Regions from separate parts of the Brachybacterium sp. P6-10-X1 genome, predicted to be linked through region 1. Evidence: predicted binding sites of a transcription regulator. Region 1 holds the regulator's gene; each other region holds the start of a gene.

Region 1 (9,637 bases):
TCGCCCGCGAGAACATCCGTGCGATGCGCAAGGACGTGCTGTCGAAGTGCTACGGCGGCGACATCTCGCGCAAGCGCAAGCTGCTGGAGAAGCAGAAGGAGGGCAAGAAGCGGATGAAGAACATCGGCTCCGTCGAGGTGCCGCAGGAAGCCTTCATCGCCGCGCTGTCCTCCGACGAGGGCGATATGCCCAAGGATTCCAAGAAGAAGTGATGAGCGCACCTGCTCCGCTGAGCGTCCGGATCGATCAGTCCACAGGCGGGACGATCGCCGCGGTCTGCACCGTCTCCCAGCTGTTCCCGGTCGCCGCCAGCGGCCTGATGAGCGGGATCGACAAGCGTCCCGTCGACGGGCCCGTCCGCCTGCTCACCCACGGGGTGCTCGGCGATGTCCAGGGTGACCGCGAGAACCACGGCGGCGTGTTCAAGGCCGTCTACGCCTTCTCCCGCGAGACCCGGCTGGCGCACGCCCGGGAGAGGGAGCTGGACCTGCCCGACGGATCCTTCGGCGAGAACCTCGTGACCTGTGGGCAGGACACCGACGAGACGGTGATCGGGGAGCGCTGGCGGATCGGCGGTGCCGAGATCGAGGCGACCACACCGCGCAACCCCTGCGGCACGTTCGCAGCCTGGATCGGGGACCCCCGCTGGGGCCGCCGCTTCACCGGTGCCGGCCGCGCCGGTGCCTACTTCCGCGTGCTGGTGCCGGGGGAGACGCGCGCCGGGGACGGGATCGAGGTGCTCTCCCGTCCCGGCCACGGCGTCACCATCGGCGATGCCTTCCGGGGCCTTGACGCCCGGCAGGCACGGGCCCTGCTGGGCTGGGCCCGAGAGACCGGGACGGTGCTGTACGACTCCCTGGCCCGCGTCGCCGAGACCGCTCTGCGCCGGGCGGGCGAGAGCACGGACTTCCCCGAGCACCTGCGCTCGAGCGGGCGCGGCCTCGGACCGGGGACGGGCCGGTGAGGGCGGGGTCCGCGGACGAGCGACCCCGCGACCTCTCCGTCTACATCCACGTCCCGTTCTGCGCCGTGCGCTGCGGGTACTGCGACTTCAACACGTACACCGCGACCGAGCTGGGCGGCGGCGGGTCCCAGGCGGAGTACCCCGCCAACGCACGGGCCGAGATGGACCTGACCCTTGCCGCCGATCGCGCCGCCGGCTACGACTACGAGCGGGTCTCGACCGTCTTCTTCGGCGGCGGCACACCCACCCTGCTGCCGGCCGACGACCTGGTCTCGATGCTCGACCATCTGCGCACGGTGATTCCGCTGGCCCAGGACGCCGAGATCACCACCGAGGCGAATCCGGATTCCGTCACCCGCGCGTCCCTGTCCCGCCTCGCCGCGGGCGGGATCACGCGGGTCTCCTTCGGCATGCAGTCCGCCGTTCCGTCCGTGCTGGCCACCCTGGATCGCACCCACGACCCCGAGCGGGTCCCGCAGGCGGTCGCCTGGGCACGCGAGGCCGGTCTCGACGTGAGCCTGGATCTGATCTACGGCACACCGGGGGAGACCGTCGCCGATGTCGAGACCTCCGTGAAGGCTGCGCTGGCCTGCGGGGTCGACCACATGTCGGCCTACTCCCTGATCATCGAGGGGAACACGGCGATGGCCCGTCAGCTGCGCCGGGGCGAGCTCGAGGCACCGGACCCCGACGACATGGCGGACAAGTACGAGCTGATCGACGATCTCGCCGCGGCCGACGGCCTCAGCTGGTACGAGGTCTCGAACTGGGCCCGCACCGAACCGCAGCGCTCCCGCCACAACCTCGCCTACTGGCGCGGCGGGGACTGGTGGGGGATCGGGCCCGGCGCGCACCGTCACCGTGACGGTCTGCGCTCCTGGAACGTGAAGCACCCCAGTCGTTATGCGCGGATGCTCGCGAGCGGCGAGATGCCCGTGGCGGACTCCGAGCAGGTCGCCGACCAGGACCGCCAGGTGGAGCGGATCATGCTCGAGCTGCGGCTCGCCGACGGGCTCCCCGTCGGAACAGTTCCCGAGCGGACCCGCGGCATGCTCGAGGTCCACCGCGAGCGCGGGCATCTGGATGCCGAGGCCCTCGCCGACGGGCGTGCGGTGCTGACCCGACCAGGCCGGCTGCTGGCCGACGCGGTGATCCGCGACCTCGTGCCCTGACCGGCGCCGATCGTGCCCTGACCGGCGCGGCGCACGCCCGGGTCTCGTCAGTCCCGGGTGGCGCGGTCCACAAATGGGGCGATGACCAAGCCCACCTCGATCGACGAGCACCTCGCGAGCCTCGATGGACGCGCGGCCTCCCGGCTGCGTGAGCTGCGAGCTCTGATCCACGAGGCCGCGCCCGAGGTCACCGAAGCCCTCACGTGGGGAAACCCGGCGTTCCTCCATCCCAGCGGCATGATCCTGGTGATCGTGGGGACCTACGCCGCCCATGCGAATCTCGCCGTCACGCCGAGCACCCGGGAGGCCTTCGCCGCCGAGCTCACGGAGTTCGGGACCGGCAAGGGCACGGTGAAGCTGCCTGACGACCAGCCGGTGCCCACGGATCTGCTGCGGCGGATGGTCGCCTATCGCCTGGCGGAGTACGAGCAGCGCGGCGTGACCTGGATGTAGCGGCCGACGACGGCGAAGCGCCCCCGGAGACCGAGGCGGTCTCCGGGGGCGCCGGGGCATGGCCCGCAGGCCGTGGACATCAGCGGAACAGGCGCAGGTTTGCCGGGTAGTTCCACCACTCGCCCTGGTAGGCCTTGATGGCACCGATGATCGCGAAGATCGCCTGGACCACCGTCGGCACGAACATGAGCCCGAAGAGCACGGCCCCGATGCCGAGAGTGAGGATCGTGATGATCGTGAACAGCACGCCCATCGCGAGGGAGACGACCAGCGCGGCGATGGTGCCGTTCAGCGCCTCGGCGGCGTTGTAGCGCACGAAGCGGTGACGGTCCTTGAACACCACGAACAGCACGATCTGGGCGATGAGGCCGCCGATGAACGGGATGACGAACTGCAGCAGCGCGGCCAGATGCACCACGAGCGCCCAGGTCTTCGCGTCGGAGTCATTCATCCCCTGCCCGGACAGCGGGCCGTCGTAGATGCCCTTGAAACCGGGCGGGGGAGTGTTCAGGTCGACAGCGCCGGGAGCGGCGTACCCCTCGGGCCCGCCGCCGTAGGAACCCTGCGGGCCGTACGTGCCCTGGGGGCCGTACGTGCCCTGCGGACCGGGCGCCCCCGGCGCGTCGTACGCGTCCTGGGGGTCGTCGATGCCCAGCGGGTCGTCGGTGCCCTGCGAGTCGCCGGTCGTGCCGGGTCCGGCCTGCTGACCCGGTTGACCGGGCGCTGCGTAGGGGCTCTGCGGGCCGGCCTGGCCCTGGGCGCCCGGGGTCCCGCCGGCGGGGGTGCCGTGGGGATCCTGACCGGCCGACGGGGAGGGGGCGGAGGTGCCTTCGGCCGCGGGGCCCGGCCGCATGCTGTCGTCGTAGGCGTAGGGATCGTGCGGGTGCAGCGCCGGATCAGAGGTCGGGCTGCCCAGCTCATGCTCCGGGACGTCGTGCTGCGCGCCGTCGCCCTGCGGCGCGGCGGCGTCCTGGGGCGCAGCGGTCCAGCCCGGGCTCTGCTGCTCGGGGGCGGCGCTGCCGGGCTCGGTACCGTACGGGTCGTGCGGGTGCGGAGTCTGGCTCATGGTTCCTTCTTCGAACGGGCCGGCCGGGAGGGCCGACGTCGGACTGACTCCCTCAGCCTAACCAGCGCGGTCCCCGTCGTCTCCGGGGCGGGCCGCCATGTCGGATGGGGGATGGCCCCCAGGCCCTGCTCGTCAGGAGGGATCGACCGTCACGAAGTCGATGAGCTCCTCGATGCGCCCCGACAGCGAGGGCTCGACGTCGGCGTAGGAGCGGACGGTCGACAGGATCCGCTGCCAGCCGATGCCGATGTCGGCCGTGTCCTCGTGCGGCCAGCCCAGCGCTGCGAGGGAGCCGACCTTGATGTCGGTCCCCTTGGGGATGTGCGGCCACTCCCGCAGCCCCACGCGGGCCGGGCGCACCGCCTGCCAGACGTCGACGTAGGGGTGGCCGAGCACCTCGACGTTCCCGCGGGCGCCGGGCAGCTTCATCACCTCGGCCGCGATCCGGGACTCCTTCGACCCGGGCACCAGGTGGTCCACCAGGATGCCGAGGCGTCGACCGGCCGACGGGCCGAAGGCCTGGACGCGCTCGACGAGGTTGTCCGCGCCCTCGAGCTGCTCGACCACGATCCCCTCGATACGCAGGTCGTGCCCCCACACCTTCTGCACCAGCTCGGCGTCGTGCGTGCCCTCGACCCAGATCCTCGAGGCGCGGGCGGTGCGGGCCCTCGCCCCCTCGACGAAGACCGAGCCGCTCGCGGAGCGCTTGCGCGCCGGGGCCTGCGCACGAGGGGCCGGCCGCGTGAGCAGCACCGGCTTCCCGTCGATCATGAAGCCCGGGCCGAGCGGGAAGGTGCGGCGCGCGCTGCGGCCGTCCTCGAGCTCGACGACGTGTTCGCCGGCGATCTTCTCCACACGGGTGATGGCGCCGGTGAATCCGGTGGAGGCCTCCTCGACGACGAGGTCGCGCCGGGCGGGGACCTCGCGGGCGACGGGGCGACGACGATGATGGGCGGGCGGACCGGAGGACAGCACGTCAGGGCCGTACCGGTCGGGGAAGCGATCGGATGCTGCAGGCACGCGCGACACCTTACCCCCGTGGCGAACGCCTCCCCGCGCGCATCGCCGGGGGCGCGTAGGATTGGCACTCGGCACGGGCAGGTGCCAGATCTGGTCCTCGCGACGCTGGTCACGCCCGTCGGCCCCCGATGACAGGAACGCACGGAACGCAGAACGCACGGCATGCAGGAGGTGAGGCACACGGACGCCCGGAAGCTGCAGATCCTCGGCGCGATCGTCGAGGACTACGTCTCCACCCGTGAGCCCGTCGGCTCCAAGTCCCTGCTGGATCGTCACGAGCTCGGGGTCTCCGCCGCCACGGTGCGCAACGACATGTCGCTGCTCGAGGAGGAGGGGCTGATCCATCAGCCCCACACCTCCGCCGGTCGTGTGCCCACCGACAAGGGGTACCGCGCCTTCGTCGACCACGTCGCGACCGTCAAGCCGCTGTCGGCCCCCGAGCGCAGCGCGATCCGCACCCTGTTGGAGGACTCCGGTGACGTCGAGGAGCTCCTCGGCCGCACCGTGCGCCTGATGGCGCAGCTCACCCAGCAGGTCGCGATGGTGCAGTACCCGGCCCGACGCCAGGCGCGCGTCCGCCACGTCGAGCTGGTCAAGGTCGCCGATTCGCTGCTCCTGGTCGTGCTGATCACGGAGTCCGGTCGGGTCGACCAGCGCACGGTCCCGGTGCTCGCGGCTCGGCCCGCCGAGTCCTACCTCGACCTGCGCGACCAGCTCAATCGGGCCCTCTCCGGCCGAGAGGTCACCGACCTCGCCGTGCCCCTGGCCGACCTGCTCGAGACGCTCCCGGCGGCGGAGCGCCCCTCGGCCCGGGAAGTGACCGATGCGCTCGTGTCCCTGGCGGCGACGCGGGCGGAGGATCGGATCGTGCTGGCCGGGACCGCCAACATCGCCCGCTCCGCCGAGGACTTCGCGCGCGACGTGGAGCCTCTGCTGGACGTGCTCGAGGAGCAGCTGGTGCTGATGCGCCTGTTCACCGAGATGCACGCCTCGCCGGGAGCGGTCGAGGTGCGGATCGGGTCCGAGCTGCACGATCGCGCCCTGCATCAGGCCGCGCTCGTCGGCGCGGGATATGGTGCAGGATCGCATCTGGCGATCCTCGGCCCCAGCCGTATGGACTACGTCGCCGGCATCTCGACCGTCCAGGCCATCGCCCGCTACGTGTCCCGCTACCTCGAATGACCTCCCGGCGCGCGGATGCGTGTCGACCTGCCAGCCCCACCGCCCGGTGCCTGCTGCCGCACGCCGCGGCCCGGCCACCCCGACTCCCCGGTAAGGAATCCTCACCGTGAACGACGACTACTACGAGCTCCTCGGCGTCTCCCGCGACGCCTCCACCGAGGAGATCAAGAAGGCGTACCGGAAGCTCGCCCGGACGCTGCACCCCGATGTGAACCCCGACCCGGAGGCGGCGGAGAAGTTCAAGAAGGTCTCCCAGGCCTACGAGACCCTCTCCCACTCCGACAAGCGCCGCCAGTACGACATGGGCGGCGGCCCGGGCATGGGCGGCGGTGGCGGCTTCGGGGGCTTCGGCGGAGGCGCCGGCTTCGACGTCAACGACATCTTCGACATGTTCGCCGGCGCCGCCGGGATGCGTGGGGGACGCGGCCAGGGCCCGGTGCCCCGCCAGCGCCGCGGCGGCGACGTGCTGCGACGGGTGAAGATCGACCTGCGCGACGTGGTCTTCGGCACCGAGGAGGAGGTCACTTTCCGGACCGCCGAACAGTGCGAGCGCTGCGACGGCTCCTGCTGCGAGCCGGGCACCAGCCCCACCCGCTGCACCGCCTGCAACGGCTCCGGCCACGTCCAGCGCGTCGCCCAGTCGCTGCTGGGCCAGATGGTGACCATGGCCCCGTGCCCCACCTGCGAGGGTCACGGCGACGTCATCGAGAGCCCCTGCACCGGCTGCTCCGGGCACGGCCGCACCCCGGCCGAGCGCACCGTCACCGTGAAGGTCCCCTCCGGGGTCGAGAACGGCACCCGCATCCAGCTGCGCGGCCAGGGCGAGGTCGGCGAGGCCGGCGGCCCCTCCGGCGACCTGTTCATCGAGCTCGCGGTCACCGACCATGAGATGTTCGACCGCGACGGCGAGGACCTCGTGACCACGATGTCGGTCCCGATGACCTCCGCCGCCCTCGGCGCGACGATCCCGCTGGAGACCTTCGACGGCAACCAGGACATCGACGTCAGGCCCGGCGCCCAGCCCGGCGACGAGATCACCCTCAAGGGCCTCGGCGTGACCCCGCTGCGCCGAGAGCGGCGCGGCGACATCCGCGTCGTCCTCGACATCGACGTGCCCACCACGCTCAGCGAGCAGGAGCGTGAGCTGCTCGAGCAGTTCGCCGCGCTGCGCGGGGACGAGACCACCCGCCGCAAGGGCCACGGCCCCTTCTCCAAGCTCCGCGATCGCCTGCGCGACCTCTGAGCGACCGACGACGGCAGTAGCCCTGACATGCCCTCCACCCCGCCCGGGTTCCTGATCCTCGACGACACGCTCGCGACCGCGCGCGAGGGCGAGGTCCTGACCCTGGACGGGGAGGAGGGACGGCACGCCGCCAAGGTCGCCCGCATCGGCGTGGGGGAGCAGGTCCTGCTCACCGACGCCCCGGGGCGCCAGGTGCTCGCGGAGGTCACCACCGCCCGCAAGGAGGCCCTCGAGCTGGCTCTGCTGGAGGACCCGAGCCCGGGCGTCGAGCGCCTGCCGCGCTTGAGCCTGGTCCAGGCCCTGGCCACCGGCGGCCGCGACGAGCAGGCGATCGAATCCGCCACCGAGCTCGGCGTCGACCGGGTCGTGCCCTGGATCGCGCGCCGTTCCGTCTCGATCTGGCGGGGGGAGAAGCTCGCCAAGGGCCGGGCCCGCTGGGCGGGCACGGTGCGGGCCGCCGTCAAGCAGTGCCGCCGCCCCGGGATCCCCGCGGTCGACGCCCCGGTGACGACCGCCCAGCTCACCGACGTCCTCGGGGAGCTCGCCGCCGACCGGACCCTCGTGCTGGTCCTGCACGAGCAGGAATCAGTGAGCCTGATGAGCCTCGCCGAGCAGCTGCAGGCGGCCAGCGAGAACGGGATCGAGGAGATCGTGGTGATCGTCGGCCCCGAGGGCGGGATCGACCCCGACGAGCTCGACGCCCTCCGCGGGGCCGGGGCGCTCTCCGTGCTGCTGGGCCCCGAGGTGCTGCGCTCCTCGACCGCGGGCCCCGCCGCGATCGCGGTGCTCAGCAGCCTCGTCGGCCGCTGGGGCTGAGCGGGTTCGACCGGCCGCTGGGGCCGATGCTCCTCCAGCAGCCGATGCTCCACCAGCGACCGGGGCTGCACCAGCGAGCGGGGCTGCCGCCTCGCCGACCGGCAGGGCCGCCGCACCTCCTCCCACCGGCCACCCGCTGTGATCTGCTCCCATCGGATCCGTGAAAAGCGGGTGAGCCGGGGCACACCGCTGTGTAGGGTCGATCACCATGAGCCCGGACGCCCTGCTGCCCGACGTCCTGGAACCCGACGTCTCGGCACCTCGGGGGACGAGGGGCGGGCATCGATGATCCTCGCCGAGAACCTGGTCAAGGAGTTCACGCGGCCGCAGCGAGTGCAGGGCCGCTTCTCCGGGGTGCGCTCCTTCCTCAGCACCCGGACCGTGACCACCCGTGCGGTCGACGACATCTCGCTGCGCATCGACGACGGCGAGATCGTCGGCTACCTCGGTCCCAACGGCGCCGGGAAGTCCACCACCATCAAGATGCTCACCGGCATCCTCGTGCCGACCTCCGGACACATCGAGGTCGAGGGGATCGTGCCGTGGAAGCACCGCCGGGCGAATGCGCGCAGCGTCGGCGCCGTCTTCGGCCAGCGCACCCAGCTGTGGACCGACCTGCCGCTGCGGGAGTCCTTCGAGCTGATCGCGAGGCTCTACGGGATGGGCCCGGCCGAGTACCGGCGCTCTCTGGAGACCTTCGTGGACCTGCTGGAGATGGGCTCGTTCCTCGACACCGCGGTGCGGTCGCTGTCGCTGGGGCAGCGGATGCGCGGGGATCTCGTCGCCGCGATGCTGTACCGGCCCCCGGTGCTCTACCTCGACGAACCCACCGTCGGCCTGGACGTCGTCGCCAAGGCGCGCATCCGCGACTTCATCGCCGAGCAGAATCGCACCGAGGGCACGACCGTGCTGCTGACCACCCACGACATCGCCGATGTCGAGCAGCTGGCCCAGCGGGTGGTCATCATCGACGAGGGACGGATCCTCTACGACGGCGACCTGGAGAGCCTGCGCGCCCGCTACGCCCCCTTCCGCGAGATCGTGGTGAGCGCCCCGACCCTCTCCGAGGACCTCGAGGTGCCGGGGCTGACGCTGACCCGCCTGGTCCCCGCCGGCGACGAGATGCGGGCCACCTTCCGCTTCGACCCCGCCCGGATCCCGGCCCCGGCGGCGATCGGGCGCCTCACGGGCAGCCTGGAGATCACGGACCTCTCCTCCCGCGAGCCGAACGTGGAGGATGTGATCCGCCGGATCTACACCGAGCGGGGTGTGCGGGCGTGAGCCTCGCAGCGCCCGTCGGCCAGGACCGCCTGCTGGTCGGGGGGATCCGGGCCTCGATCGCCCACGCCGCGCGCGCCCAGTTCGCCTTCCGCGCGTCCACCTGGACCGGGATCGTCGGCTGCGTGCTGCAGGTGATCCTCGTGCACCTGGTGTGGAGCGCGGTCTACGGCGACCGCACCGACGTCGCCGGCGTCGCCCAGGTCGATGCCATCACCTACGCCGTCCTCGGCGTGCTGACCACCACCGTCTTCCAGCCGTTCATGTTCGACTCCATGCTGGGCCGGCTGCGCACCGGGGCCATCGCCTTCGACGTGATGCGGCCGATCTCCGCCGTCCCGCTGGCCCTGGCCCGCCAGGTCGGCGGGACCGTCGGCCAGCTGCCTGCGGCTGCCATCGCCCTCGTCGTGGGCCTGGCGCTCGGGGCGATCGCCCTGCCGGGA
Region 2 (9,637 bases), 1.2 Mb from region 1:
CCGCACGCTCCATCCGCAGCGCCTTGGAGAAGCTCGCCATCACCAGGTATGCGACGACCGTGACCGGCAGACCGAAGATCAACGTCGCGTACTCCATCGTGGTCACGCCGCCGGCGGTGAGCATGGCGATGGTCAGCAGGGCCGTCAGCAACGCCCAGAAGATGCGCAGCCACTTCGGCCCGTCCTGGCCGGGGTCCGGGATCGTCGAGGAGAAGTTGCTCATCACCAGCGCACCGGAGTTTGCACTGGTCAGGTAGAACAGCAGTCCGGAGAGCGTGGCCAGGCCGATGAGGAACGGCGCCCCGGGGAACATCTCCAGCAGCGCGTACCAGCCCTGCTCGGGGCTGTCGATCGCGAGCTGGGCGAAGGCGCGGCCGGCCGGGGTGTCCTCGAGGACGACGGCCAGGGCGCTGTTGCCGAACACGGTGACCACCAGCAGATCGCACAGCACCGGGGCGGTGATTGCGGCGAGCACGAACTCGCGCAGGGTGCGGCCGCGGGAGATGCGCGCCAGGAACATGCCGACGAAAGGCCCCCAGGCGAGCCAGAACGCCCAGAAGAAGAGGGTGGCGCCGGCCATCCAGTCGGCGCCGCCCGGCTCGTAGGCCATGGTCGCCAGGGTGCGCTCGGGCAGCGTCGCCACGAAACGGCCGATGTTCTCGACGATGGCGTTGAGCAGGAAGGAGGAATGCCCGGTGATCACGATGTACGCCAGCATCGCCCCGGCGCTGTAGAGGTTCAGCTCCGAGATCAGTCGGATGCCCTTGTCGACCCCCGAGGTGCAGGCGGCGACGGTCATCACAACCGCGACGAGGACCAGGGCGATCTGCAGGCCCAGACCCTGCGGCAGGCCGAACAGCCAGGAGAAGCCGACGTTGAGCAGCACCACCCCGATGCCCATCGACGTGGCGACCCCGAACACGGTGCCCACCAGGGCGAAGATGTCGATGACATCGCCCATGGTGCCCCGCACGCGCTTGCCCAGCAGCGGGTACAGGGCCGCGCGGATGGACAGCGGCATCCCCCAGCGGTAGGCGAAGTAGCCCATCGCCATGCCGAGCAGCGCGTACATCGACCAGCCGGCCACGCCGTAGTGGAACATCGTCCACACCACGGAGTCCTGCAGCGCCGCGGCGGACTCCGGGGCCGCGTCCGGCGGGGTCAGGTAGTGCGAGATCGGCCCGGTGACCGAGTAGAACAGCATGTCGATGCCGACGCCGGCCGCGAACAGCATCGCCAACCAGGTCATGAACTTGTACTCGGGGCGGGCGTGGTCCGGCCCCAGGCGCACCCTGCCCCCGACGGAGAACGCCACCCAGAGCACGAAGAGGATCACGATGGTCACGGTGAGGACGTAGAACCAGCCGAGGTCCTCGGCGATCCAGGTGACGACCTCCAGCATCGTGCTGGCCGCGGTGTCCGGGGCCAGGATCGTCCACAGCGAGAAGGCCAGGATGATCGCGGAGGAGGTCAGGAACACGACCCAGTTCACGCGCGGCCCTCGGGCGCCGCCCACCTCGGCGGGCCCCTTCTGGAGATCCTCCCGGCTGACCGGGGATCGTCGGGATTCCCGCTCCTCGCGCTCATCCCGGCGCGTCTGCGCGCCGAGCTTCCCCCGAGCGATCTCGGCGGCCTCGCGCTCGCCGGCCTCGCGTTCACCGGCCTCGCGTTCACCGGCCTCGCGCTCGCTGCCACCGCGGGCAGGGAGGGTCTCCTCCGTGCTCGGATGCTCCTGGGACGAGTGCGACGTGCGGTGCTCTCTCACGCAATTCCTCCGATTCGGGTCGACAGCTCGGGGGATACCGGATGAGCGCACACGACCTCGGGCCCGAAGGGCGGCCTGAAAGGATCCGGGTGATGTGAGAGGCGTCGTCGTCCCACCGGTACCCGGCTCCATCACCGCAGGGTCACAGCCGACGCAAAACCAGCAGGGAGCACCCTGACAAGGATCACGACGCTGTGGCCTGGAGGGTCAATCACTTCCCGAGCCTTGCCGTGCGGCCGTCGGCCTCTTCCGTCTCGAGCGTTCTCGCCCCGAGCACCACACCGCTCGCTCGAGCGCGGAGCCCCTGCCTGGTGCCCGATGCCTCCGGACGCAGTGATGCCCCGCCGGGCGGACCCGGCGGGGCATCACAGGTGCGAGGTGATCCTGAGCGACCTCAACGGTCGGCTCGGGAGCGGATCACTCGGTGATCAGATGATCAGTCCTCGTCATCCTTCTTCTCGATCACGAGGGTCTCGGTGGTCAGGACCATCCCGGCGATCGACGCCGCGTTGCGCAGCGCGGACCGGGTGACCTTGACCGGATCGATGATGCCGGCCGCGGCGAGGTCGACGTACTCGCCGGTCGCGGCGTCCAGGCCGGTGCCGACCGGGGACTGCTTGACCTTCTCGACGACCACGTAGCCCTCGTCGCCGGCGTTCTCGGCGATCCAGCGCAGCGGCTCGACGACCGCCCTGGCCACGGCGCGCACGCCCACGGCCTCGTCACCGGTCAGACCGAGGTCGCCGTCGAGCACGGAGGACGCCTGGACGATGGCGCTGCCGCCACCGGCCACGATGCCCTCCTCGATGGCCGCACGAGTCGCGGAGACCGCGTCCTCGATGCGCATCTTCTTCTCCTTGAGCTCCACCTCGGTGTGAGCCCCGACCTTGATCACGGACACGCCGCCGGCCAGCTTCGCGAGGCGCTCCTGGAGCTTCTCACGATCCCAGTCGGACTCGGTGTTCTCGATCTCGCCACGGATCTGCGCGACGCGATCTGCCACGGCCTGATCGTCACCGGCGCCGCCCACGATGGTGGTGGAGTCCTTGGTGGCGACGACGCGCCCGGCATGGCCGAGCACCTCGGGACCGACGGTCTTCAGATCCAGGCCGAGGTCCGCGGTGACGACCTGGGCACCGGTGAGCACCGCGATGTCCTGCAGCATCGCCTTGCGGCGATCGCCGAACGCGGGAGCCTTCACGGCCGCGCCCTTGAAGGCGCCGCGGATCTTGTTGACGACCAGCGTGGACAGTGCCTCGCCGTCGATGTCCTCGGCGATCACGAACAGCGGCTTGCCGCCCTCGACGACCTTCTCCAGCAGCGGCAGGATGTCGGCCACGGCCGAGATCTTGCCCTGGTGCAGCAGCACCTGGGCGTCCTCGAGCACGACCTCCTGACGGTCCGCGTCGGTGACGAAGTGCGGGGAGATGTAGCCCTTGTCGAACTGCATGCCCTCGGTGAAGTCCAGCTCCATCGCCGTGGTGGAGGACTCCTCCACGGTGATGACGCCGTCCTTGCCGACCTTGTCGAACGCCTCGGCGAGCAGCTCGCCGATCTCGCGGTCCTGGCTGGAGACGGACGCCACGGAGGCGATCTGCTCCTTGCCGTCGACCGGATGGGCGATCTGGCCGAGCTTCTCGGACAGAGCCTGGACGGCCTGCTCGATGCCGCGCTTCAGCGCCGCCGGAGCAGCACCGGAGGTGACGTTGCGCAGGCCTTCGTGGACGAGGGCCTGGGCGAGGATGGTGGCGGTGGTGGTGCCGTCGCCGGCCACGTCGTTGGTCTTGGTCGCGACCTCCTTCGTGAGCTGGGCACCGAGGTCCTCGTAGGGATCCTCGAGCTCGACCTCACGGGCGATGGTCACGCCGTCGTTGGTGATGGTGGGGGCGCCCCACTTCTTGTCGAGGACGACGTTGCGGCCCTTCGGGCCCAGCGTCACCTTGACGGTGTTCGCGAGCTTGTCGACACCGCGCTCGAGCGCGCGGCGTGCATCCTCGTCGTAGATGATCTCCTTGGCCATGTGCTCAGGCCTCGATGATCGCGAGGATGTCGCGGGCGCCCAGGACGAGGTAGTCCTCGTTGCCGTACTTCAGCTCGGTGCCGCCGTACTTGGAGAAGACGACCTTGTCGCCGAGCTTGACGTCCATGGGGATGCGATCGCCCTTGTCGTCGAAGCGGCCGGCGCCGACGGCGACGACCTCGCCCTCCTGGGGCTTCTCCTTCGCGGTGTCCGGGATGACCAGGCCGGAGGCCGTGGTCTGCTCGGCCTCGAGCGGCTTGACGACGACGCGATCCTCGAGGGGCTTGATGGAGACCGACATGCGGCTCACTCCTTCATGAAGAGATGACTCTGTGTGAGTTCGGGGTCCAGGGATCCCGGTCCCGATCGTCGTCGCGGTGCCGATCGAGGAGGATCCCTCCGCGGCAGCTTCTGGCACTCTCGGCCGTCGACTGCCAACGAGGACAACTCTAGGACCGCTCTGGCACTCGTGCAAGGTGAGTGCTAAACCCGTGGCCTCTCAGCGGTGCCACCGCCCCAGGAACACAGCACGTCCCGCACCATCCGTCACCCGGTTCCGACCCCGGATCGACGCCACTGCCCCGACGGCGGCACCTCCACCGAGGTCACCCCGGAGCCGATCGGCCAACGCTGTGCAGCGATCCCACCCGAGCCCCCGACCCCACGAAGCCATCAGGGGACGCTCGTCGGACGCACGTTCTGCGCAGCAGGTCACATACTTATTGTGAGTCTGGCAACCAGATCAGCCCCGCAGGCTTCGCCGGCCTGCGCGTCGCGATAGAACTGGTGGTGCCCGCCGCGCCGGAGCACCTGCGATCCAGGGCCCGCGCGTCCACGCCCGACCGAACCGAAGGGGACCGACACATGGCCATCTTCCGCACCCTCCATTCCGCTCTGGGCCGATTCTCGGACCGCCGGCAGAGCCACGACATCGAACGAGCGCAGGCGACCCGTCGCGCGCGCCTCGGCGCCGAGAACACCGCGATGCTGAAGGCTCGTCGCATCCAGGGACCCATCGGCTTCGTCCGCTGATCGAGCCTGCCCGGCACCATCGCCCGGAGCCCCCGCGAGATCTCTCGACGGGGGCTCGCTCATGTCGGGCCGTGCTCACGACCGACGACGCGGCGTCAGCGCGCCCCGCAGCGTGTCAGCGCCCCGCGGCCTGCACGATCGCCGCGACCTGCTCCGGCCCGACGTCGTAGACCGGGACGTCCTGGTCCCCGAGGGTGTCCCCGGCATGGGGAAGCACGGACGTGATCACCCGCGGCGCCCCTGCGCCGAGCTCCACCAGCGAGATGCCCGACAGCGCCAGGGACTGCTCCCGCTCCCCCGCCGTCACGGGATCGACGACGTTCGTGACCCCGGGGACGACGTGGACCGGGACGCCGGCGATCTGTCCCGTCATCTCGTGGTGGTAATGGCCCGAGAGCACCACCTGCACATCGGAGCCCTCGAGCACGGCGGCGAGCTCGTCGAGCCCGTCGAGCTCGAGGGCCCCCAGCAGCGGGGTGGCGGCGGCCAGCGGCGGATGGTGGAGGGCCAGGACGGAGCCGGACGCGGACGGCTCGGCGAGGACCTCGCGCAGCCAGAGGAGCTGCTCCGGGTCCAGATGCCCGTACCCGGCGCCGGGAACGCTCGTATCGAGCACGACGACCCGCCACCCGTCCGGCAGGGGGACCACGCGGTCCTGGACGGTGGTGCCGCGGTCACCGAGGGCGATGGTCTCCCCGTAGACGGCGGAGTCGTCGTGGTTTCCCATCGCCACGACGAGCCGGGCGTCCTTCGCGGCGGCGAAGGGCTCGAGGATCTCGTGCAGCAGGCGGTAGCTGGCCGCGGAGCCGTCCTCGGAGGCGTCCCCGGTGTGGATGATCGCGTCGAGGTCCGGGACGTCCTGGCAGCGGGCGAGGAGTCCGCGCAGGGCTGCGGTGGTGTCGATGCGGTCATAGTGCCTCGCCGCGGGGTCGCCGTAGAGATGGGTGTCGCTGAGGTGGAGGATGCGCATGGAGGCACCGTATCGACCGCAGGTGTCGCGGCGGTGACGCGACGGTGCCCGCGCGGCCCGGATCTGCCTACCCCAGAGCTCCTACCCACTCGGCCTCCCCGTCGTCGAACGTCTGATGCTTCCAGATCGGCAGACGCTGCTTGACCGTGTCGACGAGATCGTCGCAGGCGACGAAGGCCTGCTTGCGATGCGGGGCGGCAACGGCGCAGGTCAGGGCGCTGTCCCCGATCTCCAGCGCTCCGTGGCGGTGGGCGAGCGCCACCAGGGTGTCGGGGTAGCGCTCGGCGACCTCCCGGGCCACCTCGCGCATCACCGCTGCGGCGCCGGGATGCGCGGTGTATTCGAGGCGGACGACGCCGCGGCCGCCGTCGTGATCGCGGACCACCCCGTCGAAGGTGACGATCGCGCCGCAGCGCCGATCAGTGACGGCCTCGACCATCTGCGCCACGGAGATCTCGCCCTCACACACCTCGGCCCGGCGCACGCGTGCCTCGTCGCCGCCCATCGGGGGGTCCTCGGCGATGCGCAGCTGCGCGGTGTCGCCGGCGAAGGGCGTCGGACCGCGAGTCGGACCCGCGTCGACCTCGTGCCCGGACCCGTCACGCTGCTCGAGCAGATGGTCGAGGACCGGGTCGAGCACGGCGATCCCGTCGCGCACCCCGCCGCGCGAGCCGGGCAGGGTGGCCACGAAGCTCTCTCCGGCCATCCCGGCGATGCCGCGGCTGAGCAGCGCGGTCGGGGCGGTCTCGCCGCCGCGGCGGCGCACGGCCTCGAGCACGCCGGGCATCTCCCGGTCGATCACCGGGGCCACCTGTTCGGGTGTGGCGTCCGTGGGGCTGATCCCGGTGCCGCCGGAGGTGATCACGAGGTCCGTGCCGACCTCGATCGCCTCCCGGACCGCGGCGCCGACCTCCGGCCCGTCGGCCACGACCTGCTTGTCGACGGGATCGAGGCCGCGGCCGCGGAGCCAGGTCTCCAGCAGAGGCCCGGTGCGGTCCTCGTAGGTGCCGTCGGCGGCACGGGTCGAGGCGATGATGATCCGCGCGCTGCCGCACAGCGGCGGAGGCTGCTGCGGGTCCTCGCGCTGGACGCAGTCCTCATCGCTGCGCCGGGCGGGCATCTCCTTCATGCTCTTCCCTCCTCTCCCTCCTCGCGGGACGGGTCGCCCTCGTCCTGACGGCGCCAGTCTCCGCTCTTGCCCCCGGACTTGGCCAGGACCTGCATCTGCTCGATGGTGGCGAGGTGGTCGACGGCCTTGATCATGTCGTACACGGTCAGCGCCGCGACGGAGGCAGCCGTGAGCGCCTCCATCTCCACGCCCGTGACGCCGGTCGTCCGGACCCGGGCGGTGATCTCGACGCGGTCCTCGCGAGGGAGGAGGTCGAGCTCGATGCCGCTGAGCGGCAGCGGGTGGCACAGCGGAATGAGTTCGCTGGTGCGCTTGGCGCCCATGATCCCGGCGATGCGGGCGGTCGCGAGCGCCTCCCCCTTGGGCAGGTCGCCGCCGGCGATGCGGTCGACGACGTCGGTCCGGGTGCGCAGCACGGCACGGGCGGACGCCTCCCTCGCGGTGGCGGCCTTGGCGGTCACGTCGACCATGTGGGCGGAGCCGTCGGAGCGGACGTGGGAGAGGTCGTTCATCGGTCTCCTCCGGGGATGAGCAGTGTGTCCAGGGCGTCCCCGTCATCGATGGTGTCGATGCCGACGGGGACGATGACCAGGGCGTCGGCGGCGGCGAGACCGCCGATCAGGTGCGAGGAAGCCCCTCCCACCAGGCGCACGGCCCCGGAGGGCAGCACCCTTGCCCGACGGTACTGCTCCAGCGCCGACGGAGAGGACTCGGGGGTCTCGAGCCGCAGGGGCAGGCGCAGCCGGGTGCGCGGCGGCGACCCGAGGGCGGGCCGGGCGATGAGTTCGCAGCTCAGCAGGGCGGAGACGGGATTGCCGGGGAAGGCCAGCCACGGCACCCGGCGCTCGGGCAGGTCCAGGGTGCCGATGCCCTGCGGCCCGCCGGGCTGCATCGCCACGGTCGGGAAGGCCATGGTCACGCCGTCGTCGGAGGCCGCGTGGCGCACCACCTCGAAGGCGCCGGCGCTGACGCCGCCGCTGGTGACGATCAGGTCCGCGTCGTGGGTGAGGACCTGCTCGCGCAGCTGTGCGGCCAGTGCCCCCGCGTCGTCGGGCACCGTGCCTCGATGCACCACCTGGGCCCCGGCCTCGGTGAGGGCGGCGGCCAGCCCCGGACCGTTGGCGTCGAACACGCCGCCGGCCGGGGGCTCGGCGCCGCCGGCGGCGACCTCGCTGCCGGTGGACAGCACGATCACACGTAGCCGGTCCTCGACCTCCACGTCTGCCACCCCGCAGGCGGCGAGGTGGGCGAGGCGCGCCGGGGTCAGCACCTGTCCCGCGCGCAGGATGGTGTCCCCGCGGTGGGTGTCCGAGCCGCGACGGCGCACGAAGCGGCCGGCCTCGGCGGACCGCGGGGTGAGCGTCACGGTCCCCGGGCTCTCCTCCCCCGTTCCCTCTGCCTCGAACCGTCCTGCGGCGCTCTCCTCGACAGGGATCACGACGTCGGCGCCGTGGGGGATCGGGGCCCCGGTCATGATCGGTCGAGCCGTCCCGGCCGACAGCTCGTCCGGGGGATCCCCGGCGGCGATCGTCGACCCCAGCGGGAACGTCATCGCGACCCCGTCGGAGCCCCCTGCTCCCCACGACGAGGTGTCGGCGCTCGCGAGCACATAACCGTCCATCTGGGAGTTGTCGTGCCCGGGCACGTCGACGCGGGCACGGACCTCGACCGCCGCCACCCGGCCCGTGAGCGCACCGTCGAGTCGCACGGCCTCGCGTCGCCGCACCGGCGCGAGGAGTGCGGAGGCGTCGACCACGTGGTCGGCCAGGGGGATGCGCTCGGAAGCAGTCATCGTGAGAGTCTCCTGTCGTCCCGGAGGTCGCACCGGTCGCCCGTCGTCCCGGAGGCGGTGGCACCGGTTCTGGCCGCCCTCGAGCGGCTCCTCCCCAGTATGGCGCGCACGGGGCCGCGCCGCGCACGACGGGGAGCACGGCGCGGAGCGCGGACGGAGGTCCTGCCCCGATCCGCGCCGAGGCACCTATCCTGGACGGACACCCGCGTCGCGAGAGGAGCACGGTGCCATGGCGTCCCGCCGCATCTCCCTGGGCATCCCCAAGCCGCGCACCACGGACGAGGCCGCCACGGCGCTGCCGAACACCTCGGACCGCCCGGCCACGCCGGCCCTGGCCGACCGTTTCGATCGCGAGGCCACGGACCTGCGTCTGTCGCTGACCGACTTCTGCAACCTGCGCTGCACCTACTGCATGCCCGCCTCCGGGCTCACCTTCTTGAACAAGGAGCAGATGCTCTCCGCCGAGGAGGTGATCCACCTGGTGCGGATCGGGGTGGAGCGCCTGGGCATCGAGCAGGTGCGCTTCACCGGGGGCGAGCCGCTGACCCGCCCGGATCTCGAGGAGATCATCGCCGGCGTCGCCGCCCTCGACCCGCGACCCGACATCTCGCTGACCACCAACGCGATCGGCCTGGACCATCGTGCCCCGCGACTGCGGGACGCAGGCCTGGACCGCATCAACGTCTCGCTGGACTCCGTGGTCTCCGAGACCTTCGAGCGGCTCAGCCGTCGGCCCCTGCTGCACCGGGTGCTGGCCGGGATCGAGGGGGCCCGCGAGGCGGGTCTGGACCCGATCAAGGTCAACGCCGTCCTGCTGCCGGGCGTGAACGACCACGAGCTGCCCGAGCTGCTGGACTGGTGCCTGACCCGCGATCTGCAGCTGCGGGTCATCGAGCAGATGCCACTGGACGCGGACCACATCTGGGACC
Region 3 (9,637 bases), 1.3 Mb from region 1:
GCCGGTGGGCGCAGGTGCGGCCGGAGGATGCCCGGCAGGAGGCTGGGTGCCGGATGGCTGCGCGCCAGGAGGCTGCGCGCCAGGGGCAGAGGCGGAGTAGCCATAGGCGCCCGCAGCGCCGACGCCACCGGATGCGACCGCCCCGTCGTCGACCGATCCGGTCGCGGGGGCGTCCGCGCCCGGGCCGCCGGGGCCCCCGTCGGCAGCAGCAGGACCGGCACCACCCGCAGCGGCGGCGCCACCTGCAGCGGCGGCTCCTGCAGCGGCGGCTCCTCCCGCTGCGGCTCCGCTCGCCGCCGGGCCGAGCGGCACCACCGAGGCGTCCTGGGAGACGCGGACGCCGGTGGTCCCGCCGGGTGCCGACGCACCGGACCCGCCCGCGGAAGACGGCGGAGCGGATGCCGGAGACGTGCCCCAGAGCGCCTCGTCCGGGAAATCGCCCCAGACCGAGGCCTCCTCGGGCTCCGCCGGTGCGCTCGGCGGTGCGGACTCCATGGACGGTGCCGACGGCGGCACGACGGCCGGTGCGTCAGCGGTGTCGTCGGAGCGGTCCGGGGTGCCCGACTCCCCGGGAACGCTCTCGACGGAGGTGTCCTCGGCGTCGCCCGGCAGATCGATCGGGTCCATCGCAGCGGTGGCGGGCCCGCCGTCCACGTCCCCACCGGAGGCGTCCTCCTCGGGCTCCTCAGCGGCGGTGTGCTCGTCGTAGGCCGACTTGGCCCAGGGGTTCGTGGCGAGGATCCACTGCCGCGCCACGTCGGGGCACGACGGGTTCAGCACGATCAGCCTCTGGAGCTGGGGATGCTTCTCCGTGAGTTCGAGCAGGCGCTCCGGCGTCGTGCTCGGATCGCGTGCTTCCTCTGCCGCTGATCGTGGCTCGGCCACAGGCTTCTCCCTCGGTGTCGACACGGGCTCTCGGGCGCGCCCAGGACCTCGCCGCAGCCGTACGAGGCGTGCCGCGGACCCCGAGAGTCTGACACCACGGCTCGCGACGGTCCACTCCCGGGGCCGGCCGGGAGGGGCCTCGGTGGGGGTGGGCGCGGTCGCAGCGACGATCACACCCGCCCGCGTGACCAGCGCGGCAATCGTGTTCCGGGACCGGGCGGCAGAGCCGGGACGTGACGTCGGCTACCCCGTCATCGGCCCGCCGTCCGGGGGCAGCGAGCGCACCTCCCGCCAGGAGTAGCCGTGCGGTCCGGGCACGACGGTCGATGATCGTCGATGATCGGGCGGCACGGCGCCGGACGTGGCGCCACCCGGGTACGCGCCTACCATGGACATCAGCTCGGCGGACGACGACGCCTGTCGTCCGCAGCGCCGAGGGGCCAGGAGGGGACATGGGTCAGCCGGATCGAGGACAGCCGGATCACGGGCAGCAGGATCACGGGCAGCAGGGACGGGGGCAGGACTCGCAGGGGCAGTTCGCCCAGGGACCGTTCGCGCCAGGGCCCGGTGCGTCGGGCGCGGGCGGCGGGCCGGGCCCGGCCGGTGCACAGATGGCTCCTCCGGCTCCGCGGCGCTCGCGCCCCGGGATCTGGATCGCGCTGGGCTGCGCGGTGCTGCTGATCCTGCTGCTGCTGATCGCCGTGACCGTCGGCGTCGTCCACCTGCTGACCCGAGACGGCGGGGAGGACGGGGCGACGGCGCCCGAGACGGTGCAGGTCTCGCAGGAGTACTTCTCCCTGCGATACCCGGCGGAGTGGTTCGAGGGGGAGATCAGCGAGGACAGCGCGAGCTCCGGCATGGTCCTCGACCTCCGCGACGAGCAGGTCGAGGGCGAGGAGGTCGCGACCAACTCCCTGGTCGTGTACGTGTTCGACGCGACGCTGCACGCGAAGTCCGAGTGTGAGAGGCAGGCGATCTGGATCGGGTACCTCTGGGACGAGGTCGGTGATCCGACGACGATCGACCCCATCACCCTGGACGGGAAGGAGCTGCCCTCGCACCGCGCCCTGGGCACCCACGACGACCGGGAGGCGGTCTCCGAGATGTACTGCGCCGACGTGGGCGATCAGGTGCTGCAGATCCTGGTGGAGACCCATGGCGCCGCGGAGGTGTCCCCGGAGATCCGGGCGATCCTGGACAGCTGGCGGTGGTCCGACGCCGCGTGAGGCGGAGTGCCTCGCCGACGGCCGCCGGCCCTGGCGCGCCTCGCCGCGGACCCGTCGGCCGCGGAGCGCGCCGGGTCAGTCGGGGATCCGCCAGTCGATGCCGACGGCGCCCTGCTGCTCCAGCAGCGCGTTGGCGCCGGAGAACGGACGGGAGCCGAAGAAGCCGCGGGAGGCGGACAGCGGGCTCGGATGCGGGCTCGCCAGGTGCGGGACCTGCCCGAGCATCGGGATCAAGGACTGTGCATCGCGCCCCCACAGGATCGCCACCAGCGGGCCGCCCCGCTCGACCAGGGCGCGGATCGCGAGCTCGGTGATCTCCTCCCACCCCCGTCGGCGGTGGGAGGCCGGGGCGCCGGGCGCGACGGTCAGCACCCGGTTCAGCAGCAGCACCCCTTGGTCCTGCCAGGCGGTGAGATCGCCATGGGTGGCACGGGGGATCCCCAGGTCGGTCTCGAGCTCGGTGTAGATGTTCGTCAGCGACCGTGGCAGCGGGCGCACGTCACGGTCCACAGCGAAGGAGAGCCCGATCGGGTGGCCGGGGGTGGGGTACGGGTCCTGGCCGACGATGAGCACGCGCACGTCCTCCAGGGGGCGGGTGAACGCCGCCAGCACCCGATCCCCGTCGGGGAGGTACCCGCGGCCGGACCCGGCCTCGGTGCGGAGGAACTCTCCCAGCGTGTGGATCCGCTCCTCCGCGGGAGCGAGGGCCCGGGCCCAGTCGGCACTGATGATCTCGGTCAGGGGCTTCGGCATGTGAGCAGTCTTCCATCGTCGGCCGGGCGGCGGCGAGCCGTCCCGGGTGGACGCGACGGACCACGTAACCTGCCGGCATGCCCCTCCGATCCGCCGGCCGCACCCCGGACTCCCCGCCTCCTGGGGCGCCGGACGGATCGACGCCGCACGAGGACGGGCGATCGACCGATACCCCCGCCGGGCCGGTGCAGAACGACGACGGGGCCGGATCCGTCGACACTCCGGCGACGATGTCCGATACGTCACTGCCGGGGCCGCAGGGCGCGCTCTCGGAGCGGGACCGGCAGATCCTCGCGCTCGAGTCCCGCACCTTCCGCTACGTCGGCGCCAAGGAGCGTGCGATCCGCGAGGAGATCGGGATCTCCAAGGTGGCCTATTACGTGCGTCTGAACGCTCTGCTCGACGAGCCGGCGGCGCTGCGCGCGGCGCCCTCGGTGGTCCACCGCCTGCGCGGCCGACGCACCTCCGAGCACGGCCCCGCCTCCGCAGACGGGTCGGGTCAGGTCGCCTGACAGGCCCGACCGTCCCACCCGACAGACCCGATCCCGGGGCGTGTGCTCCGACGCCGCACCGGGTGGAGCAGGTTTAATGGGGCCGTGGCTGATTCCCAGTATCCCTACCCGCCGGACCGTTTCGACGACGAGGCCGACGCCGTGTCCTTCCACGGCGCCCACCGTGCCGAGGAGCCGTTCTGGCGTCAGAACCTGCTCTACATCGTCATCATCGGCGCCGCGCTGGTGATGCTGATCGTGCTCCTCTTCGTCATCGGGGGCATGGGCGGCGGCGGCGACGAGCGTGCCGAGGACCCGACCACCCCGGCGGCGTCGGAGACCAGCTCCGCGCCCGCGGAGGAGACCACCGAGGAGGAGCCGCCTCCGGAGGCCGACAAGTCGGTTCCGGTCCTGGTGGTCAACGCCGGCGGCATGAATGGCCTGGCGGGGACCTGGCGGGACACCCTCGAGGGGGACGGCTGGGAGGACGTCAGCGTCAGCACGGCTGACAACCAGCAGCAGGAGCCCGTCGTGTTCTACCGGGACGACGAGGACCAGGAGACCGCGCAGGCTCTCGCCGCCGAGGTGGGCGCCGGGGAGGCGCGCCAGAGCGACGAGTACGACGCCCGCATCACCTTCGTGGCCGTCGAGATGCCCGACGAGGGCGGCGGCGACGAGGGCGACGGCGGCCAGGGGGACGACGGCGGCGAGGGCTGATCCGCCCCGCTCCGCGCAGCATCGGACGCGCGCCGACCTCTCCTCCCGGGAGGCGGCGCGCGTCCTGCGTCCTCGGCCCTCAGCGGAACCCGTGATCCACCCCCGGCGGAGTTAGCACTCTCCGCCTCCGAGTGCTTATGATGATCTGGCACTCGATGATCGAGAGTGACAGCGCCGTACGGCGAGGCCGCACTCGGGCGTCGTGAGCCTGATCGGTCGACAGGCAGCTTGCCGGCCGGCCACGAACATTCCGGCCCCGTGAGGGATCCGGCGCCGTGGGACATGAACACGGCGTGGGGTTCCGTCCGTCGCGGGCACAGGGTCGGGTGGACACCACACCACACGGGAGAGATTCCACAATGGCCAAGCTCATCTCTTACGACGAGGAGGCCCGGCGCGGCCTCGAGCGGGGTATGAACCAGCTCGCGGACGCCGTCAAGGTCACCCTCGGTCCCAAGGGCCGCAACGTCGTGCTCGAGAAGTCCTGGGGCGCCCCCACCATCACGAACGACGGCGTGTCGATCGCCAAGGAGATCGAACTCGACGATCCCTACGAGAAGATCGGCGCCGAGCTCGTCAAGGAGGTCGCCAAGAAGACGGACGACATCGCGGGCGACGGCACCACCACCGCCACCGTCCTCGCCCAGGCCCTGGTCAAGGAGGGACTGCGCAACGTCGTCGCCGGCGCCAACCCGATCGCGCTCAAGCGCGGCATCGACCAGGCCGTGGCCGCGGTCTCCGAGACCCTGCTGAAGCAGGCCAAGGAGATCGAGACCAAGGAGCAGATCGCCCACACCGCCGGCATCTCGGCGGCCGACCCGGCCATCGGCGAGCTCATCGCCGAGGCGCTCGACAAGGTCGGCAAGGAAGGCGTGATCACGGTCGAGGAGTCCAACACCATGGGCCTCGAGCTGGAGCTCACGGAAGGCATGCGGTTCGACAAGGGCTACATCTCGCCGTACTTCGTCACCGACGCCGAGCGCCAGGAGACCGTTCTCGAGGATCCCTACATCCTCCTGCTGTCCTCCAAGGTCTCCTCGGTCAAGGACCTGCTGCCGCTGCTGGAGAAGGTCATCCAGGCCGGCAAGCCGCTGGCGATCCTCGCCGAGGACGTCGAGGGCGAGGCCCTCGCGGTGCTCGTCGTCAACAAGCTCAAGGGTTCCTTCAAGTCCGTGGCCGTCAAGGCTCCCGGCTTCGGCGACCGCCGCAAGGCGATGCTGGAGGACATGGCGATCCTCACCGGTGGCCAGGTCATCGCCGAGGAGGTCGGCCTCAAGCTGGAGACCGCTGGTCTCGAGCAGTTGGGCCAGGCTCGCAAGATCGTCGTGACCAAGGACGAGACCACCATCGTCGAGGGCACCGGTGACGCCGAGCGCATCGCCGGCCGCGTCTCGCAGATCCGCAACGAGATCGAGAACTCGGACTCGGACTACGACCGCGAGAAGCTCCAGGAGCGTCTGGCGAAGCTGGCCGGCGGCGTGGCCGTCATCAAGGCCGGTGCCGCCACCGAGGTCGAGCTCAAGGAGCGCAAGCACCGCATCGAGGATGCCGTGCGCAACGCCAAGGCCGCCGTGGACGAGGGCGTCGTCGCCGGTGGCGGCGTCTCGCTGCTGCAGGCGGGCAAGGACACCTTCGACTCGCTCACCCTGGTCGATGACGAGGCGACCGGCGCGAGCATCGTCAAGGTCGCCATCGAGGCCCCGCTCAAGCAGATCGCGGTCAACGCCGGTCTCGAGGGCGGCGTCGTGGCCGAGAAGGTCAAGTCCCTGCCCGTGGGCCAGGGCCTGAACGCGGCCACCGGTGCGTACGAGGATCTCCTCGCCGCCGGCATCATCGACCCGGTCAAGGTCACCCGCTCCGCGCTGCAGAACGCGGCGTCCATCGCGGGCCTGTTCCTGACCACCGAGGCCGTCGTGGCCGACAAGCCGGAGCCCGCCCCCGCGGGCGGCGGCGGCGACGACATGGGCGGCATGGGCGGCATGGGAGGTATGGGCGGCATGATGTGATCGTCTGATCACCAGCCGCTCCTCCCGGAGCGCCCGGGCCCCGATCCTCCCCGGAGGGTCGGGGCCCGTCGTCGTCCGGAACAGGGGCTCGGCGGCCCAGAGGGTCCTGATCGACGACACCGGCCCGCGGACGGTCGGGATCCGGCTCGGTGGACGGAGGCCCTGAACGGACCGACCCTTCGGGGATCAGACGAGGAAGATCGGGATCGCACCGGGATTGTGGGCGTGCACGATGGCGAGGAAGACGACGACGTCGAAGAGCAGATGCACGATCAGCACGTACAGCAGCGAACCGGTCCTGGTGAAGAGCCAGCCCTGGAGCAGCGCGAACGGAGCGGTGAGCAGCGGGCCCCATTCCTGGTAGCCGAGCTCCCAGAGGAACGAGACGAAGATGATCGCCTGCAGCACGTTCGCCGTCCACAGGCCGACGTGTCGGCGCAGCAGGGCGAAGCAGGTGCAGATGAAGAACAACTCGTCCCACGTGCCCACGAAGCTCACCCCCACGAAGAACCGCGCCAGCTCGCTGCCCCCGGTGATGTGCGGCCAGTTCTCGTACGCGCCGGAGGTGATGAAGTAGAACGGCAGGATCAGCCATCCCAGCACCGGGACGGCGACGATGTACCCCTTCTCCAGGCGGGTCCAGGGCTGTCCGGTGAGCCAGGGGAACCGGATCGCCCGGCGGCGGTGGACGACGCGGTCCACCAGGAGCGGCACCGCCACGGCGAGCAGCAGCACCGTGCCGATCGTGACGAATCGGTCCCAGTCCACGTCCGCCCTCACGGAGGTCGTCGAGAGGATCGCGATGCCGATGCCGATCAGGGCCAGGTCTTTCGCCAGCTCGCGCGAGATGAGAAAGGCGCCGATCAGGCTGACCACGAGCAGCGCGTGTCCCCATCCGGAGAGCTGCAGCCCGAACAGCCCGACCGCGGACAGCGACACTCCTGCAGCCGGAAGCATCCCGATCCCCGGGGTGTCGGGGGGCTCATGCACGGGGACGTCAGCGAGGGGCCGGGGTGCCATGGGGACCAGCATGCCAGCTGACGGGGCGCAGCCTTCCCGTTCGGCGGCGGCCCGGCGACTGCCCGCCGCCGCCCCGGATCGTCGCCGACCAGGGGCAACCCTTGGCAAGCCGAGGCGTCGGGACGGGGCCCCGACTACGCTCCCCGGGAACATCCGAGCAGTGTGCCGACCGCGGAGTGCGGTCGGCCGCTCTGTGTTACGAGGAGGTAACTCGTGGCTTCATCCCCACTGCGCGGCCCGCGCAGCGGACGCCGAGCGAGCCGGCGCGACCTGCTGGTGGGTCTGCCGGCCCTGGGGCTCGGCGCCCTCGCCCTCGGCGGCTGCGCGCAGGCCGGGGCGACGACGGACGTGGAGAACGTCCTGTCGATCTCGCTGAACCAGACCGAGTCCCACCCCAGCTTCACGGCGCTGTCCTTCTTCGGCGAGCAGCTGGCCGAGGCGACCGAGGGACGGTGGGGCGCCCGCGTGTACGCCAACGAATCCCTCGGTGCCCAGCAGGAGGTCGTCCAGCTGGTCTCGGACGGTGCCGTGGACATGGCCGTCATCTCCAGCACCCAGGTCGAGAACCTGTCGATGGACTTCCGTCCGCTGAACCTGCCCGGCGCCTTCGAGAGCATCGATCACCAACAGGCCGTGCTGGGCGATGAGTCGATCGTCGGCGATCTGTTCTCCTCCCTCGAGCCGAGCCACCGCCTGCGTGTCCTGGGCGGATTCACCCAGGGCTCGCGTCACGTCTACACCGATCGGGGACCGGTCGAGGGCCCGGAGGACCTCGCGGGACTGAAGATCCGGGTCCAGGAGTCGGACGTGTTCATGGCGCTCATGCGGGCGCTGGGCGGCTCGCCCACGCCGATGGCCTACGGCGAGGTGTACACCGCACTCCAGTCAGGCGTGCTCAACGGTGCGGAGAACAACGAGGTCAGCTACGTGACCCAGCGCCACTACGAGGTCGCTCCGTACTTCACGCTCACCAATCACCTGGTGGGGCTCGACTACGTGATGGCCAACGTCGACCGCGTCGAGGAGATGGACGAGGCCGATCAGCAGGCCTACGCCGAGACCTTCGCCGCCGCCCAGGAGGAGTTCGTGCGGCTCTGGATCGAGGAGACCGACGCCAGCACCCAGCAGATGCTGGACGCGGGCGTCGAGATCAATGACCCGGGCCCCGACGCCTTCGGTCCGGCCATCGAGGAGGTCGGCCGCACATTCCTGGAGACCGCCGAGGACGAGGAGATGTACCAGGCGGTCCAGGCGGTCGCCGAGAGCATGGGGGAGGACGGCGCATGAGCGCGCTGCGATCACGCGGTGTCGAGGTGCTGAGATGGATCAGCATCGGGTTGTTCGCGGTGCTGGTGGCCGTGGTCGTCTGGCAGGTGTTCGCCCGCCAGGTGCTGTCCGCGCCGAGCGCCTGGTCCACCACCGTGTCCCAGTACCTGCTGATCTGGTTGGTGCTGTTCTCCGTCGCGATGGTGTTCGGGGAGCGCGGGCACGTGGCCGTCGACTTCTTCGCCCGGATGCTGCCCCGCGCCGGGCAGCGCATCACCAACGTGCTCGTCGCGCTGTCCGTCTTCGCCTTCGCCGCACTCGGCCTGGTGTGGGGCGGGCTGCGCGGCATGTCCATCTCCTGGCACCAGGCCATTCCCGGGCTTCCGGTGACCGTCGGTCAGATGTACCTGGCCCTGCCGATCGCCGGCGTCATCATCGCCGTCTTCGCCCTCGATGATCTGGTGCACGCGGCGCGCGGCGGGGACATGCTCGCCGGTGACGACGCGCAGCAGGCCGCCACGATCTCTGCGGCCGAGGCCGGGGAGGCCGACGACGCGGCGACCGGCGGATCCACCACCGGTGGCACGGCGGCCGACGACCTCTCGGCCGACGACTCCTCGACCGAGGACCCTTCGACCGACGGAAAGGGGGCCTGACCATGGATCCCGCCATGATCGCCGGCGTCATCCTGATCGCCGGAGTCGTCGTGCTCATCGGCATCGGCGCCCCCATCGGCATCGCCATCGGCCTGCCGTCCATCCTCGCGCTGGTCGCTGTGATCAGCCCCGACCAGGCCGTGTTCGTCGCCTCGCAGCGCATGTTCACGGGCGCGAGCTCCTTCACCCTGCTCGCGATCCCCTTCTTCGTGCTCGCCGGGTCGTTGATGAACACCGGCGGCATCGCCGGGAAGCTGATCGACGCCGCCAAGGTGCTCGTCGGCCGCATGCCCGGCTCGCTCGCCCAGACCAACGTGGTCGCCAACGCCCTGTTCGGCTCCGTCTCCGGGGCGGCCGTCGCCTCGGCCGCGGCCATGGGCTCCACTCTCGGGCCGCGTGAGCGCAAGGAGGGCTACGACCCATCCATCTCCGCGGCCGTCAATGCCGCCTCGGCGCCCTCGGGCATGATGATTCCGCCGTCGAACACGCTGATCGTCTACTCGCTGGTGTCCTCCACGTCCGTGGCCACGCTGTTCGTGGCGGGCTACGGCCCCGGGCTGGTGTGGGTGCTGGCCTGCATCGCGGTGGTCGCTGTGATCAGCCGCCGTCGGCCGGAG

The links. The regulator HrcA, encoded in region 1, represses chaperone genes, less so after heat shock. The targets are predictions, from matches to a motif close to TTNGCACTCGNNNNNNNCGAGTGCNAA.
Region 2: groES (co-chaperone GroES) is a predicted target of HrcA. The motif match lies at 4,246-4,272, and genes of this name have one in related genera.
Region 3: groL (chaperonin GroEL) is a predicted target of HrcA. The motif match lies at 4,218-4,244, and genes of this name have one in related genera.

The regions. Positions count from the first base shown of each region.
Region 1 covers NZ_CP017297.1:925,704-935,340, reverse strand. Annotated here, with positions in the region: gene lepA (translation elongation factor 4) at 1-212, shown strand, start outside; gene BH708_RS04280 (MOSC domain-containing protein) at 212-964, shown strand; gene hemW (radical SAM family heme chaperone HemW) at 961-2,136, shown strand; gene BH708_RS04270 (iron chaperone) at 2,218-2,589, shown strand; gene BH708_RS04265 (DUF4870 domain-containing protein) at 2,669-3,655, opposite strand; gene BH708_RS04260 (DUF3097 family protein) at 3,788-4,684, opposite strand; gene hrcA (heat-inducible transcriptional repressor HrcA) at 4,847-5,857, shown strand; gene dnaJ (molecular chaperone DnaJ) at 5,964-7,100, shown strand; gene BH708_RS04245 (16S rRNA (uracil(1498)-N(3))-methyltransferase) at 7,128-7,916, shown strand; gene BH708_RS04240 (ATP-binding cassette domain-containing protein) at 8,202-9,197, shown strand; gene BH708_RS04235 (ABC-2 family transporter protein) at 9,194-9,637, shown strand, end outside.
Region 2 covers NZ_CP017297.1:4,106,508-4,116,144, reverse strand. Annotated here, with positions in the region: gene betT (choline BCCT transporter BetT) at 1-1,624, opposite strand, end outside; gene groL (chaperonin GroEL) at 2,202-3,785, opposite strand; gene groES (co-chaperone GroES) at 3,790-4,086, opposite strand; gene BH708_RS19935 (hypothetical protein) at 4,650-4,817, shown strand; gene BH708_RS18275 (metallophosphoesterase) at 4,933-5,787, opposite strand; gene BH708_RS20565 (molybdenum cofactor biosynthesis protein MoaE) at 5,855-6,916, opposite strand; gene moaC (cyclic pyranopterin monophosphate synthase MoaC) at 6,913-7,428, opposite strand; gene glp (gephyrin-like molybdotransferase Glp) at 7,425-8,708, opposite strand; gene moaA (GTP 3',8-cyclase MoaA) at 8,938-9,637, shown strand, end outside.
Region 3 covers NZ_CP017297.1:4,002,752-4,012,388, forward strand. Annotated here, with positions in the region: gene BH708_RS17805 (hypothetical protein) at 1-885, opposite strand, end outside; gene BH708_RS17810 (hypothetical protein) at 1,497-2,111, shown strand; gene BH708_RS17815 (uracil-DNA glycosylase) at 2,187-2,864, opposite strand; gene BH708_RS20465 (DUF3263 domain-containing protein) at 2,942-3,376, shown strand; gene BH708_RS17825 (LytR C-terminal domain-containing protein) at 3,461-4,072, shown strand; gene groL (chaperonin GroEL) at 4,432-6,078, shown strand; gene BH708_RS17835 (CPBP family intramembrane glutamic endopeptidase) at 6,265-7,098, opposite strand; gene BH708_RS17840 (TRAP transporter substrate-binding protein) at 7,312-8,385, shown strand; gene BH708_RS17845 (TRAP transporter small permease) at 8,382-9,020, shown strand; gene BH708_RS17850 (TRAP transporter large permease) at 9,023-9,637, shown strand, end outside.